Regions from separate parts of the Streptomyces sp. JLBT605 genome, predicted to be linked through region 1. Evidence: riboswitches for the same ligand, from Rfam matches in the RefSeq annotation. Region 1 holds a riboswitch; the other holds the start of a gene.
The links. Region 1 has a riboswitch for FMN ahead of ribB (3,4-dihydroxy-2-butanone-4-phosphate synthase). Riboswitches for the same ligand answer to the same signal wherever they lie in the genome.
Positions count from the first base shown of each region.

Region 2: another riboswitch for FMN. It lies ahead of ribD (bifunctional diaminohydroxyphosphoribosylaminopyrimidine deaminase/5-amino-6-(5-phosphoribosylamino)uracil reductase RibD); the one in region 1 lies ahead of ribB (3,4-dihydroxy-2-butanone-4-phosphate synthase).

Region 1 covers NZ_CM177087.1:3,470,798-3,477,963, reverse strand. The annotation lists gene AC4BDD_RS15055 (VOC family protein) at 1-27, shown strand, start outside; gene AC4BDD_RS15050 (DUF2277 domain-containing protein) at 72-323, shown strand; gene AC4BDD_RS15045 (cold-shock protein) at 481-684, opposite strand; gene AC4BDD_RS15040 (ATP-dependent DNA ligase) at 883-2,424, shown strand; gene AC4BDD_RS15035 (MFS transporter) at 2,477-4,027, opposite strand; gene ribB (3,4-dihydroxy-2-butanone-4-phosphate synthase) at 4,219-4,851, opposite strand; FMN riboswitch at 5,176-5,304, opposite strand; gene AC4BDD_RS15025 (lysylphosphatidylglycerol synthase transmembrane domain-containing protein) at 5,446-6,513, opposite strand; gene AC4BDD_RS15020 (LysR family transcriptional regulator) at 6,618-7,166, opposite strand, start outside.
Region 2 covers NZ_CM177087.1:861,874-869,039, reverse strand. The annotation lists gene AC4BDD_RS04060 (DUF5995 family protein) at 1-596, opposite strand, end outside; gene AC4BDD_RS04055 (uracil-xanthine permease family protein) at 741-2,120, opposite strand; gene AC4BDD_RS04050 (ArsR/SmtB family transcription factor) at 2,299-3,009, opposite strand; gene AC4BDD_RS04045 (MFS transporter) at 3,017-4,453, opposite strand; FMN riboswitch at 4,732-4,862, shown strand; gene ribD (bifunctional diaminohydroxyphosphoribosylaminopyrimidine deaminase/5-amino-6-(5-phosphoribosylamino)uracil reductase RibD) at 5,019-6,164, shown strand; gene AC4BDD_RS04035 (riboflavin synthase) at 6,166-6,804, shown strand; gene AC4BDD_RS04030 (bifunctional 3,4-dihydroxy-2-butanone-4-phosphate synthase/GTP cyclohydrolase II) at 6,801-7,166, shown strand, end outside.

The DNA of each region.
Region 1 (7,166 bases):
GACCCGTCCGCCGTCCAGGGCCAGTGACGGACGACAGTCAGTGACAGACGAGAGTCGGTGACACTGGAGACATGTGCCGAAGCATCAAGACACTCCGGCCACCCGCGATGCCCGAGGTCCTTGACGAGGACATCCGCGCGGCCGCGCTGCAGTACGTGCGGAAGGTGTCCGGCTTCCATGCGCCGGCCGCCCACAACCAGGCCGTGTTCGAGCAGGCCGTGACGGCTGTCGCGGACGCGACCCGGGAGCTGCTCGGTGGCCTGGAGGTGCGCGGCTCCGGTGCGCGCCGAAGCCTGCCGCGGGAGCCCGCCGGCCGGGCCTGAGGGGCCGGGGTTCAGAGGGCCGGGCTTGAGGGGCCGGGCTTGAGGGGCCGGGCTTGAGGGGCCGGGCTTGAGGGGCCGGGCTTGAGGGGCCGGGTCTCAAGGCGCTGCCCAGGTGGCCGACCGCAGCGGTCCGCGGCCGGCCGGGGCGGTACCGGGTCTACAGCGAGCGGACCTGGTCCGCCTGCGGGCCGCGGTCCCCCTGCGCCACCTCGAACTCGACGCGCTGATTCTCGTCCAGACTGCGGTAGCCGGGTCCGTGGATCGCGCTGTAGTGCACGAACACATCCGGTCCCCCGCCGTCGACCGCGATGAAGCCGTACCCCTTCTCGCTGTTGAACCACTTCACGGTGCCCTGCGCCATCTTTCACTCCTTGGAGCTCGTACCAGGCTGTCAACCAGGTGTAAGGAGTACCCTCCCGCCCGCGCGGCGGGCGTCACCGTCACCCGGACGACGGCGTGTCCGGGCCGGCGGGTGTCTGGGGGTCCCCCCGGACGGAGTCTGGGGGAGGGTCTCCCCGCCGGACCTGCGGCGGCGCGCGGGCCGGGTGACGATGAAGACATGCTGCTGGCCGATGTCGCCCGGACCTCCGGCGAGGTCGCGGCCACCTCAGCCCGCTCGGAGAAGGTGGCGGCGCTGGCCCGGCTGTTCTCCCGCACCCCGCCCGACGAGGCGCCGGTGGTGATCACTTACCTCGCAGGCCGGCTGCCGCAGCGCCGCACCGGCCTGGGCTGGAGCGCACTGCGGGAGCAACCGCCGCCCGCGCCGGAACCCCGGCTGGAGGTGGAGCAGGTGAACGCCGCGCTGGAGGGGATCGCGGCCCTGGCGGGCAAGGGCGCCGCCGGTGAGCGCAAGCGGCTCCTGCGCGAACTGCTGGCGGCCGCCACCGAGGAGGAGCAGTGGTTCCTGCGGCGGCTGATCGGCGGTGAGTTGCGGCAGGGCGCCCTGGACGCGCTGGCCGTGGAGGGCTTGGCGGCCGCCGTGGAGGCCGATCCGGCGGAGGTGCGCCGGGCGGTGATGCTGGGCGGCTCGCTCGGCACCGTCTCCCAGGAGCTGCTGGCCCGCGGCCCGCAGGCGCTGGCGGACTTCCGGCTGGAGGTCGGGCGTCCGGTGCTGCCGATGCTCGCGCAGAGCGCCAAGGACGTCGACGAGGCGCTGGACCGGCTCGGCCCGTGTGCCGTGGAGGAGAAGCTGGACGGGATCCGGGTGCAGGTGCACCGGGACGGCGAGCGGGTGCGGATCTACACCCGCACCCTGGACGAGATCACCGGCCGGCTGCCGGACGTGGTCGCCGCCGCCCGGGAACTGGCGGTCGACCGGGCGGTACTGGACGGTGAGGTGATCGCGCTCGGCCCCGACGGGCGGCCACGGCCGTTCCAGGAGGTCGCGGGCCGGGTCGGGTCACGGCTGGACGTCCCCGGCGCACAGGCCACGGTGCCGCTCTCCCCGGTCTTCTTCGACCTGCTCTACGCCGACGGCCGGGACCTGCTGACGCTCTCCGCCGGGGAGCGCCACGCCGAGCTGGCCCGGATCACGCCCGAGGAGCGGCGGGTACGCCGGGTGGTGGCCGCCGACCCGGACGACGACGGGACCCGGCGGGCGGTGCGGGAGTTCGCCCGGCAGGTACTGGAGCAGGGCCACGAGGGAGTGATGGTCAAGGCGCTCGGGTCGCCGTACAGCGCGGGGCGGCGGGGAGCCTCCTGGCTGAAGGTGAAGCCGGTGCTCACCTTGGACCTGGTGGTGCTGGCCGCCGAGTGGGGACACGGCCGCCGCACCGGGAAGCTGTCCAACCTGCATCTGGGCGCCCGGCTGCCGGACGGCACGTTCGCCATGCTCGGCAAGACGTTCAAGGGGATGACGGACGCCGTACTGGAGTGGCAGACCGAGGCGCTGCGGGAGATCGCGGTGAGCGACGACGGCTGGCTGGTGCGGGTGCGGCCGGAGCTGGTGGTGGAGGTGGCCTTCGACGGGCTCCAGCGCTCCAGCCGCTACCCGGCCGGGGTGACGCTGCGGTTCGCCCGGGTGGTGCGGTACCGGCCGGACAAGACCGCGGCGGAGGCGGACACCGTGGAGACCGTGCTGGAGCTGCGCCGCCACGAATGAACGCGCGGCACGACAGGGGCGCTCACAGCGGTAGCGGTAGCGGTAGGTGCACTCACAGCGGTGCGGGGCCCTGGCCCTTGAGGTTCTCCAGGTCGGAGGGGCGTACCTGGATGGCCAGCAGCGCGATCAGCGCGCTGATCACCGCGAAGGTCGCGGCCGTGACGAAGGCGGCGTTCACCCCCGAGACCATCACCTGGTCCGCCCAGTGCCCCGGGAGCTGCCCGGTGCGCCGGAACTCCAGCCGCTCGCGCGGGGTCGCCTCCGCCAGGAACCGCGGCACCAGGTCCTCGGCCTTGTTGCGGGAGGCCGTGGAGAAGGCCGTCACCAGGATGGAGAGCCCCAGCGATCCGCCGACCTGCTGCGTGGCGTTGAGCAGGCCGGACGCCGCGCCCGCCTCGTGCGGGGCGACGCCGGAGACCGCCATCAGGGTCAGCGAGACGAACTGCAGGCCCATGCCGAGGGCGAAGAGCAGGATCGGGCCGAGGATGCTGCCGAGGTAGGTGCTGTCGGCCTCGATCAGGGTGAGCCAGGTCAGGCCGGAGGCGGAGCAGATCGCGCCGACCACCATGAACGGCTTGGGCCCGAACCGGGGAAGCAGCTGCGAGGCGAATCCCGCGGCCACCGCGATCACCACGCTCACCGGCAGGAAGGCCAGACCGGCCTGGATCGGGCTGAAGTCCAGCACGTTCTGCACGAAGAGGGTGAGGAAGAAGAACATGCCGAAGATCGCCGCGGCCAGGCTCAGCATGATGCCGTAGGTGCCCGCGCGGTTGCGGTCGGCGAACATCTTCAGCGGCGTGATGGGCTGGGTGGACCGCCGCTCGACGGCGATGAAGGTGGCCAGCAGCACGATCGCCGCACCGAAGGCGGCAAGCGTCCACCCGTCCCGCCAGCCGTCCTGCGCGGCCCGGATGAAGCCGTAGACCAGCGAGGCCATGCCGAGCGTCGAGGTGAGCGCGCCGAGAAGGTCGAAGTGGCCGGCGTGGCGCTCGGACTCCCTGATGACCCGGGGCGTGGCGAAGGCGATGAGCAGGCCGATGGGCACGTTGACGAAGAAGATCCAGCGCCAGTCGAGCCATTCGACGAGGATCCCGCCGAGCAGCAGCCCGATCGCGCCGCCGCCGGCCGAGACCGCGGCGAACACGCCGAAGGCCCGGTTGCGTTCCGGGCCTTCGGTGAAGGTCGTGGTGATCAGCGCCAGCGAGGTGGGGGAGGCGATCGCGCCGCCGACCCCCTGGAGCGCGCGGGCGGCCAGCAGCTGCCCGGAGGTCTGCGCCAGACCTCCGAGCAGCGACGCCAGCACGAACAGCAGCACGCCGCCGATGAACACCCGGCGGCGGCCGAGGATGTCACCGGTCCGGCCGCCGAGCAACAGCAGTCCGCCGAAGGTGAGGGTGTAGGCGTTGACCACCCACGACAGGCTGGTGGTGGAGAACTCCAGCGCGCTCTGGATGTGCGGCAGCGCGATGTTCACGATGGTGATGTCCAGGACCACCATCAGCTGGCAGCTGGCGATGACGGCCAGTGCGACGCCCTTGCCGCCCTGTGACCGGTCCTCCGCGGTGGCTGTCCCGGTGTCCGGTGCCGGGCGGGAAGTCGCCATGGTGTGCCCCCGGGTATGAGCGTCGGGCGGACCGAGGCGTTCGCCCATTCGACGGTAATCCGGGGTCCGGAGGCCGACCAGTCGATCTTCGCGGCCGGTCGGCACCGGTCAGAGCCGGTCAGCACGCGTCAGCGGCAGCCGTCAGCACCGGTCGGCACCCGTCAGCGCCGGTCGGCACCCGTCAGCACCCGTCAGCGCCGGTCGCCACCCGTCAGAGCTGCCGCGGCCCGCGCCAGCCGGTAGGCGGCCAGGTCGCGCACCGAGATCAGCGGCACCAGCCGGCTGGCCGCCAGCTGCCGCAGATCGTCGTACCGGGCCATGCTCCAGTCCGCGTTGACCACCTCGCACATGGTGGTGACCCCGGACAGCCCGGCGAGCCGGGAGAGGTCGACGGCGGCCTCGGTGTGCCCGTCCCGCTGGAGCACCCCGCCGGGGGCGGCGCGGACCGGGAAGACATGGCCGGGCCGGCCCAGGTCCTCGGGGGCGGTGGCGGGGTCGGCGAGCGCCTGGATGGTCCGGGACCGCTCCTGCGCGGAAATACCGGTGGTTCCCCCCGCCTTGAGATCGACGGAGACGGTGAAGGCCGTTTCGTGCAGTCCGGTGTTGTCTTCCACCATATGGGGCAGCCGGAGTTCGGCGGCGCGTTCGTCGGGGAGGGCCACACAGATCACACCCGAGGTGTGATCCAGCATCTGCTTCAGTGATTCCTCGTCGGTGTACTCGGCGGCGATCATCAAATCGCCTTCGTTCTCGCGGGATTCCTCGTCGAAGACGATCACGAAACCGCCTTCGGCGAATGCCTCGATCGCCTGCTCCACTGCCATGAGGCGTTCGGTCCCTGCCGCCGTCTGCTCCAACACGGTCACGGTGTGTGTCCCTCCTGCTTTCTCGACTCTTCGCCGGCCCGGCCCTTTTTCAAGGGCGCGGCGGGCCTTGGTGGTCTGCCGGAGACGGAGGGGGAGTGCGTGGTGCGCTGCCGCTCCCCGACCGCCGTGCGGTTTCCGGGGACACGGACACAGCCGTCGTGGGTGAGCGGGCCCGGTTCATCGCGGGACTCGGGCGGCCACCGGCGATCAACCCCTGATGATCGCTGCCGGTGATCGCCGCCGATCCGCACCGGACGGGTCACTGCACGACATCGTGCCGCCGCGTACGTCCTACCATCCGGACTTTGACCGTCGGTCCCGGAATTCCACCGGGTCAACCGGCCGATGGCTTCGGCCGGGTCGCGGACTTTCACCGCCGGTTCGGAGTTTCACCGACCCCGGAGCACGCGCGTTACGTCGCCGAGTATTTTGACACATGCTCATGTATTGACGAAGTGTCAATCGTCACATACCGGCCCGGTCTCCGGTTTCGAAAGCCTCCGGTGGCCTGACCATCCGGTATCCGCTATCCGGACAACGGGAATTGATCGATCACAGGACTTTGCGCCGCACCAGCACGCCCAGCGTCAGCGCCCCCGGCAGCAGCGGCAGCCAGACGGTGATCAGCCGGTAGCCCAGCACCACGGCGGTGGCGGCCGGAGTCGTCGCCCCGGCCCCGACCAGCGCGATGACCAGCGCCGCCTCCACCGATCCGATGCCGCCCGGCGTCGGCACCAGGGCGGCGGCCGCACAGGCCGCCAGATAGGCGACCGCCACATGTGCCGCCGGGACCGGCACGTCCAGCGCGGACGCGACCGCGACCAGGCCGGCGGCCTGAAGCACCGGAAAGGCCAGCGAGCCGCCCCACAACGCCAGCACCCGGGCCGGTCTGCGGTGCACCGAGCGGGCCTCGCTCACCACCGTCACCAGGAACTCCCGGATCACCTTCCGCAGCGCGCGGACCGCGAAGACCAGCAGCAGCGCCACCACGCCCGCCACCGCCGCCGCGGTCGACAGCCCCACCTCCTCGGGCAGCAGGTCGCCCAGCGGCAGCGCGTCCGGGAAGGCCGCGAGCATCACCGCGGTCAGCGCCACCCGCGCCACCACCTCGACCGCCAGATAGAGCGCGAGCGCGGCGCCGGCCCGCGCCAGCGGAATGCCGCACACCGTCATGAAGCGCAGGTTGACCGCACCGGCGCCGAGGCCGGAGGGGAGCAGATGATTGGCCGCGCCCGCCGCGAACTGGGCCGCCAGCAGCCGCCCCGGCGGCAGCGGATCGACCACCGCGCCCTGCCGGGCACAGGCCGCGGCCACCCAGGACAGCGCCGTCGTCCCCACCGCCACCAGCAGCAGCGGCGGGTCCGCGTCCAGCAGCCGGCCCGCCCCGTCCGCGACCAGGTGCCGGTTCCACACCACCCAGCCGGCCACCGCGACGACCGGGACCAGACACAGCAGGGTGCGCGGCGACAGCCGCCGCGCCCCTGGCGCGCCCGGAACCGGCTGCTCCGCGGCGGACGGCACCGGCTGCTCGGGCAGCCCAGCCGCCGCCCCCGGCCCGGGTGTCGCCACCAGCCCGGGCGTCTTCACCAGTTGCGGCATCTGAAGCTTCTCAACGGCCATGGCATACAGGTTTCCTCCACCGGCTACAAAACGGCATCCGGCGCGCCACACCAGGCGTACGCCCTGATGTCAGATCTCAGCTCTCGGATCTCAGCCCTCGGATCTCAGCTCTCGCTCGGGTCGTAGCTGTTGGCCACCTCGAACGGGTCCGGCTCCAGGCCCGCCGTCGGCCAGCGCTGTTCGCGCCGCCAGCGGTCGCTCTCCACGGTGAGCGCGTCCCAGAGCATGTTGAGCGGATGCGCCCGGTCGTAGCCGTGCCGCTCGCCGCGGCGGACGAAGGCGCCGAGCAGCACCTCGAGCCGCGGCCCGGTGTCGTTGACCAGCTCCACCGCGCGCAGCCCCCGCCCGTAGGAGACCCGGGGATCCCCGGCCGCGTCCGCGACGCCCTTGGTGACCAGCATGCAGCCCTGGAGCAGGCCCGAGCGCAGCAGCTCGAAGCCGTAGTTGACGGTGTCGATCTCGGCGGCGATGTGCAGCCGGTTGCGGTAGTCCGCGCCGAACCAGGTGTGCAGCACGCCCGCCATCAGCCCGCTGGCGGACGCCACCAGCGGCAGACCGCGCAGCTCGCTGCTCCCCACCGTCGGGCCGGGCAGCCGGTCCTCGGGCAGATTGGTCAGCAGCGAGACACCGCTGCGGCGCCACTCCATGACCTC
Region 2 (7,166 bases), 2.6 Mb from region 1:
TCGGGGAGCTTCCGCAGCCCCCACATGCCCCGGAACGACGCCCAGGCCGCGTCCCGGGCGCGCTCCAGGCTCCAGGAGCCCACCACATGGGTGAGCGGATCGGCCACGTCCAGCAGATCCGGGCCGGGCATCAGCTCCTCCCTGATCCGCTCCTCCATGGCGACCAGCAGATCGCCGACCCGGTCGAAGTCGCCCTCCAGGGCGTGCGGTTCGAGTCCCCGCGCCCGGCAGGTGTCGACCAGGGCCAGCGCCAGATCGTGCCCGATATGCGCGTTGATGCCCGCCAGGGCGAACTGCACCGGCCGGACGGCCGGATGGGCGCGCGCTTGGAAGAGCGGGCGCCAGCAGGCCGGCGGCCGCCGCCCGGTCGCGGCGGCGTCCACCGCGACCAGATAACGGGCGGCGAACCGGACGGCGAGGTCCTCCGCGCGCCCCGGATCCGGGAAGTACCCCTCTCCCAGCCGGCGGCCGACCTCGTCCGTGACCGACAGATACACCTGGTTGAAGACCGCCACTCCGTCCCGGGGCGGCAGTGCGGAATCGAGCTCGCGCATGCGCGCGACCACCGCGTCCACGCTGTCCGCGGTGCGGGGCATCGGTTCTGGCTGCGCGGGGATGCGGGGGATCTGCGGAAGAGTGTGCTCCTCGGCCGGGTTCATGGCACCCAGCGTCCCAGCGGCGGTCCGCCCCGGGCCGCGATGCGGCCCCGCTTCCCCGGAACGGACTAACGTCCCTCTGCGTCAGGCCGTTTCGCGGTCGTACGCGCTGGTGCCCCCGTCCAGCAGGGGTTCCTGCTGCTTCAGATGGGCCGGGGCCAGCGCGCGCAGCACGTGGTAGCCGGTGATGACGACGATCGTGCCGAGCGCGATCCCGCTGAGCTCGAAGTTGTCGCTGATCTTCAGGCCGACGCCCCCGACGCCGATGATGACCCCCGCCGCCACCGGCACCAGGTTCAGCGGATTGCGCAGGTCCACCGCGTTGTGCACCCAGATCTGCGCGCCGAGCAGCCCGATCATGCCGTAGAGGATCACGGTGATCCCGCCGAGCACGCCCCCGGGGATCGCCGCCACGACCGCGCCGAACTTGGGGCAGAGGCCGAAGAGCAGCGCGAAGCAGGCGGCGGCCCAGTACGCGGCCGTGGAGTAGACGCGGGTGGCCGCCATGACGCCGATGTTCTCGGAGTACGTGGTGGTGGCCGGGCCGCCCACCGCGGTGGAGAGCATGGTGGCCGCGCCGTCCGCCGCGATGGCCGTGCCCAGCGTGTCGTCCAGCGGGTCGTCGATCATCTCGCCGACCGCCTTCACATGCCCCGCGTTCTCCGCGATCAGCGCGATCACCACCGGCAGCGCCACCAGGATCGCCGACCAGGAGAAGCTCGGCGCGTGCAGCGAGGGCAGCCCGATCCAGTCCGCCTTGCCCACCGCGGACAGGTCCAGCCGCCAGTGGTCCACGGCCTCCGCGCCGCCGTTCACCGAGTGGATCTTGCCGAAGATCCGGTCCAGCGACCAGGAGAGGACGTAGCCGAAGACCAGTCCGAGGAAGATCGCGACGCGGGACCAGAAGCCGCGCAGGCAGACCACGGCGAGCCCGGTGAACAGCATGGTCAGCAGCGCGGTCCACTGGTCGGCCGGCCAGTAGACGCGGGCGGTGACCGGCGCCAGGTTGAAGCCGATCAGCATCACCACGGCACCGGTGACGACCGGCGGCATCGTCGCGTGGATGATCCGCGCGCCGAAGCGCCGCACCGCCAGCCCGCTGAGGAACAGCACCGCGCCGACCACCAGGATCGCGCCCGTCACCGCCGCGGTCCCGCCGCCCTGGGCGCGGATGACCGCGGCCACTCCGACGAACGACAGGCTGCACCCGAGGTAGCTGGGCACCCGGCCGCGGGTGGCCAGCAGGAAGAGCATGGTGGCGACACCCGACATCATGATGGCGAGATTCGGGTCGAGTCCCATCAGAACGGGTGCGACGAACGACGCCCCGAACATGGCCACCACATGCTGGGCGCCCAGCCCGGCCGTCCTCGGCCACGACAGCCGCTCGTCCGGTCTGACCACGGCTCCCGGGGCGGGGGTGCGCCCGTCGCCGTGCAGGGTCCAGCGCACGCCCAGGCCCATGACTGCTCCACTTCTGCTGCTCTTCAGATGATCGGACCTATGTTAGTGGCCAGTAAGTGAGCCGCTGCCTGCGATGGATAGGCGCAACCTGCTCGATCCCTGGAAATCGCAGGCCAGGAGCTGGGTTTCCTTGAGAATGAGCTTCGGTGCGGAGTTTCGGTGGCGGGAAATGCCCGGGTCAGACGGCGAGCCGCAGGCCGAGCAGGCGCTCCAGCGCCCGCTCCCCCTCGGCGCTCACCCGCAGCGCCCGCGCGCTTCCGATCCGCACGCACCAGCCGGCGTCCAGCGCATGACGGCACAGCGCCGCCCCGGCCACACCCGCCAGATGGGGCTTGCGTTCCGTCCAGTCCAGACAGCCTCGGGCCAGCGGCCGGCGGCCACGCGGGGCAGCCGCCAGGTCCACACCCAGCTCCCGGAACCACGCCAGGCCCGCGTCGGTCAGCGCGAACCCGGTCGTCTGCTGCACCAGGCCGCGCTCGACCATCGCCTCGGTGATGCCGGTGCCGAGCCGGCCGGCGAGGTGGTCGTAGCAGGTACGGGCCCGCGCCATGGCACTGCTCGCACCGGCCGCCCGCAGGGTGCGCGGGGCGGCTCCGGGCGCGGCGTGCGCCGACAGGTCCTCGATGAGCTGCGCCACCTCCGCATCGGCCAGCCGTACGTACCGGTGGCGCCCCTGCCGCTCCTGCGCGAGCAGCCCGCCCTCGACCAGACGGCTGAGGTGCTCGCTGGCCGTGGAGGCGGCGACGCCCGCGTGGCGGGCCAGCTCACCGGCGGTCCAGGCCCGGCCGTCGAGCAGGGCGAGCAGGAAGGCGGCCCGCGTCTCGTCCGCCAGCAGCGCGGCGAACCGGGCCAGCCGTGGGCCACCGGAGGAGAGCTCGGGGTGCGTCATGCCCTCATCATGCCCGCGGGACACTTCGGCGACCGCCGAAATCTCCCGCCTCCTCGCTCCGGTCGCCTCGCCCGCGCGGCCCGGTGCCGCGGCGCAGCACGGCGGCGCCCGGCACCAGCCCCAGGGCCAGCCCGGTGACCAGGACGAAGGAGACCGTCAGCGAGGTGAGGTCGGCGAGGGAGCCCATCGCCGCCGGGGCGATCAGCCCCGAGGTGTAGGTGATGGTGGCGACCCCGGCTATCGACTGGCTGGGCGCCGGCCCCCCAGCGGAGCCGCGGGGCTCCCCGTCCCGCTGCTTCCCCAGCCTTCGGCCGGGGGTGCCCCCATCTCGCTCCTCCCCCAGCCTTCGGCCGGGGGTGCCCCCATCTCGCTCCTCCCCCAGCCTTCGGCCGGGGGTGCCCCCATCTCGCTGCTTCCCCAGCCTTCGGCCGGGGGTGCCCCCATCTCGCTTCGCTCGCCCGGCGGCGGCGAAGGCGAGCGGCACCACCACGGCGATGCCCAGGCCGATGAAGGCGAAGCCGCCGACCGCGACCGCCGCCCCCGGTGCCGTCACCACCACCAGCCCGCCCAGGGTGGCGAGGACACCGCCGGCCCGCACGGTACGTACCGGGCCGAGCCGGCCCACCACCGCGTCCCCGGCCAGCCGGGCGGCGGCCATGGTGCAGGCGAACGCGGTGGTACAGGCGGCCGCGACGCCGGGGGAGGAGCCCAGCACCTCGCGCAGATAGACCGCCGACCAGTCCAGACTCGCCCCCTCCGCGAAGACCGCGCAGAAGCCGACCGCCCCGATGGCCAGCGCGGAGCGCGGCGGCAGGGCGAAGCGCGGTGGCGGGTGCTCGTCCGGAGGACTGCGCAGGTCCGGCACCCAGCGGCAGACGACCATCCCGAGGGCGGTGAGCGCGGCGGCCGCGGCCCCCAGGTGCAGCCGCGCGTCCGTGCCGGTGTGCGCGGCGACGGTGCCCGCCGCCGAGCCGAGCAGCGCCCCCACGCTCCACATGCCGTGCAGGCCGGACATGATGGACCTGCCCAGGCGCTCCTCGATCTCCACGCCCAGCGCGTTCATCGCCACATCCGCCATGCCGGAGGCCGCGCCGTAGACGAACAGCGCGCCGCACAGCCACACCAGGCCAGGGGAGAGCGGGGGCAGCGCCAGTGACGCGCACCACAGGGCGAGCAGTCCGCGCAGTGCGGCCCGCGCGCCGAAGCGGTGGCTGATCCGGCCGGCCAGGGGCATCGCGACCGAGGAGCCGATCGCGGGGAAGGCGAGTGCCAGGCCGAGCGCGCCCGCGCTGATGTCCAAGTGCTCCTGGAGCCAGGGGACGCGGGTGGCGAAGTTGCCGGTGACGGTGCCATGCACCGCGAAGACCGCCGCGACGGCGAGGCGCGCCCGCCGCACCTCGGGCACCCCCGGCCCGCCCGCGGACCCGGTCGCACTGGTGTCCATCCGCCGTCCCCTCCCGCACCGGCCGGTACCGGCCCGCTGGGCAAGCCTGCCCGGCGAACGCGTTTTCGCCAGCCCCGCCCGAACGGTTCGAGCCTCCCCGCGTAACCGCCCGCTGACGTGTGGTCAGCCATCAGGCCCGGGCGACGGCCCGCACCGCCCGGTGCCGCCGGCCCCGCATCGCCGGGCCCGCGGGCGCGCGGCAGGTGAGGGAAGCCACAGAGAAGCCGCCTCCAGTCGGCGCGATCGCGCATGGCACACTGGTGGCGTACCAGTGACGTCAGCGCACTCCGGGGTCGGTGAAAATCCGAACCGGCGGTTACAGTCCGCGACCCGTCCGCAGCCAGCGGCCGGTTGACCAGGTGAAATTCCTGGACCGACGGTTAAAGTCCGGATGGGAGGCAGTGCGCGGCGGGCGAAGCACCGGTGCGCCGCTGCCGGCGGTCCGTTCGTTCCCGTGATGGGGGGACGGCCCGTTTCCCGGCGTCGGCGTCTTAGCGGTGCTACCTTCCCGCTTCTGTCGACTCAGACAGCCCCGGAGTCCGTGCCCAGCAGGCAGGAGGACCCGGTGGCCACCGCAGCCGAAACCCGCGCGATGCGCCGCGCCATCGCGCTCGCCGCCCACGGCCTCGGCCACACCAGCCCCAATCCGGTCGTCGGCTGCGTCGTCCTCGACGCCCACGGCGAGCCGGTCGGAGAAGGCTGGCACCGGCGCGCGGGCGGCCCGCACGCCGAGGTGAACGCACTCCGCGCGGCCGGCGACCGGGCCCGCGGCGGAACCGCCGTCGTCACCCTGGAACCCTGCAACCACACCGGACGCACCGGTCCGTGCGCCCAGGCCCTGATCGCCGCCGGAGTCGCCCGCGTCGTCTACGCCGTCGCCGACCCCACCCCGGCGGCGGGCGCCGGCGCCGCCACCCTCGCCGCCGCCGGCATCGAGGTCGAGGCCGGGCTGCTGGCCGAGGAGGCCGAGGCCGGCAACATCGCCTGGCTGACCGCCGTCCGGCTCGGCCGCCCCTTCGTGGTGTGGAAGTACGCCGCGACCCTGGACGGCCGCATCGCCGCCGCCGACGGCAGCAGCCGCTGGATCACCTCGCCGGACTCCCGCGCCGATGTGCACCGGCTGCGCGCCGAGGCCGACGCGGTCGTCGTCGGATCCGGCACCCTGCGGACCGACGACCCGCATCTGGCCGTGCGCGGCCGGGACGACGTGACCCAGCCGCTGCGGGTGGTCGTCGACACCCACGCGATGATCCTGCCGAGCGCCCGCGTCCTGGACGACGCGGCACCGACCCTGATCGCCGTCTCCGAGGAGGCCGACACCCGGCACCTGCCCGGCGTCGAGGTCCTGCGGCTGCCGGGCGACGACACCGGACTCGGCATCCACGCCCTGCTCACCGCCCTCCACCAGCGCGGGGTGCGCTCGGTGCTGCTGGAGGGCGGGCCGACCCTCGCCGGGTCCTTCATCGCCGCCGGCGCCGTCGACCAGGTCGTCGGCTACCTCGCCCCGGCGCTGCTCGGCGACGGCCCGGCCGCGCTCGGCGACGCCGGAATCACCACCATCACGCAGGCGTTGCGCCTCGAGATGACCGACGCCACCCGGCTCGGCCCCGACCTGCGCGTCACCGCCGTGCCCGCACCACCGGCACCACCCGCAGAACCACCCGCAGCACCACCAGCCACCGCCACTGCGACCGACTCCGAGGAGAACTGACGTGTTCACGGGAATCGTTGAAGAACTGGGTGAGGTTGTCGCCGTCGAGAACCTCGGCGACTCCTCGCGCTTCCGGCTGCGCGGCCCGCTCGTCACCCAGGGCGCCAAGCACGGCGACTCCATCGCGGTCAACGGCGTCTGTCTGACCGTCGTGGACACCGCGGACGGCGAGTTCACCGCCGATGTGATGGCCGAGACCCTGAAGCGCTCCAGCCTCGGCGTCCTGGCGCCCGGCTCCCGGATCAACCTGGAGCGGCCCATGGAGCTCGGCGGCCGGCTCGGCGGCCACCTCGTCCAGGGACACGTCGACGGCACCGGCACCATCCTCGGGCGGACCCCCGGCGAGCACTGGGAGATCGTCGAGATCTCGCTGCCGGACGACCTCGCCCGTTATGTCGTGGAGAAGGGCTCCATCACGGTCGACGGCATCAGCCTCACCGTCGTCGACGCCGCCGACGACCACTTCACCGTCAGCCTCATCCCGACCACCCTCGCCCTCACCACCCTGGGCATCAAGCAGGCCGGCGACCCGGTCAACCTCGAGGTCGACGTGGTCGCGAAGTACGTCGAGCGGCTGATGGGCCACGAGGCGCGGCACGCCCGTCACGGGCAGGAAAGCGAAGAAGGAGGCCGGGCATGACCGTCCTGCAGAGTGTGCGGAGCTGGACCGACGACCTGGTCCTCGACCCCGTCGAACGGGCGATCGCCGAGATCGCCGCCGGCCGGCCGGTGGTCGTCGTCGACGACGAGAACCGCGAGAACGAGGGCGACCTCATCGTGGCCGCCGAGAAGGTGACCCCGGAGATCGTCGCCTTCATGATGAGCGAGTGCCGCGGCCTGATCTGCGCCACGCTCGAGGGCGCCGACCTGGACCGGCTGGACCTGCCGCAGATGGTCCAGCAGAACACCGAGTCGATGCGGACCGCCTTCACCGTCTCCGTCGACGCCACCGCCGAGCACGGCGTGAGCACCGGCATCTCCGCGGCCGACCGGGCCACCACC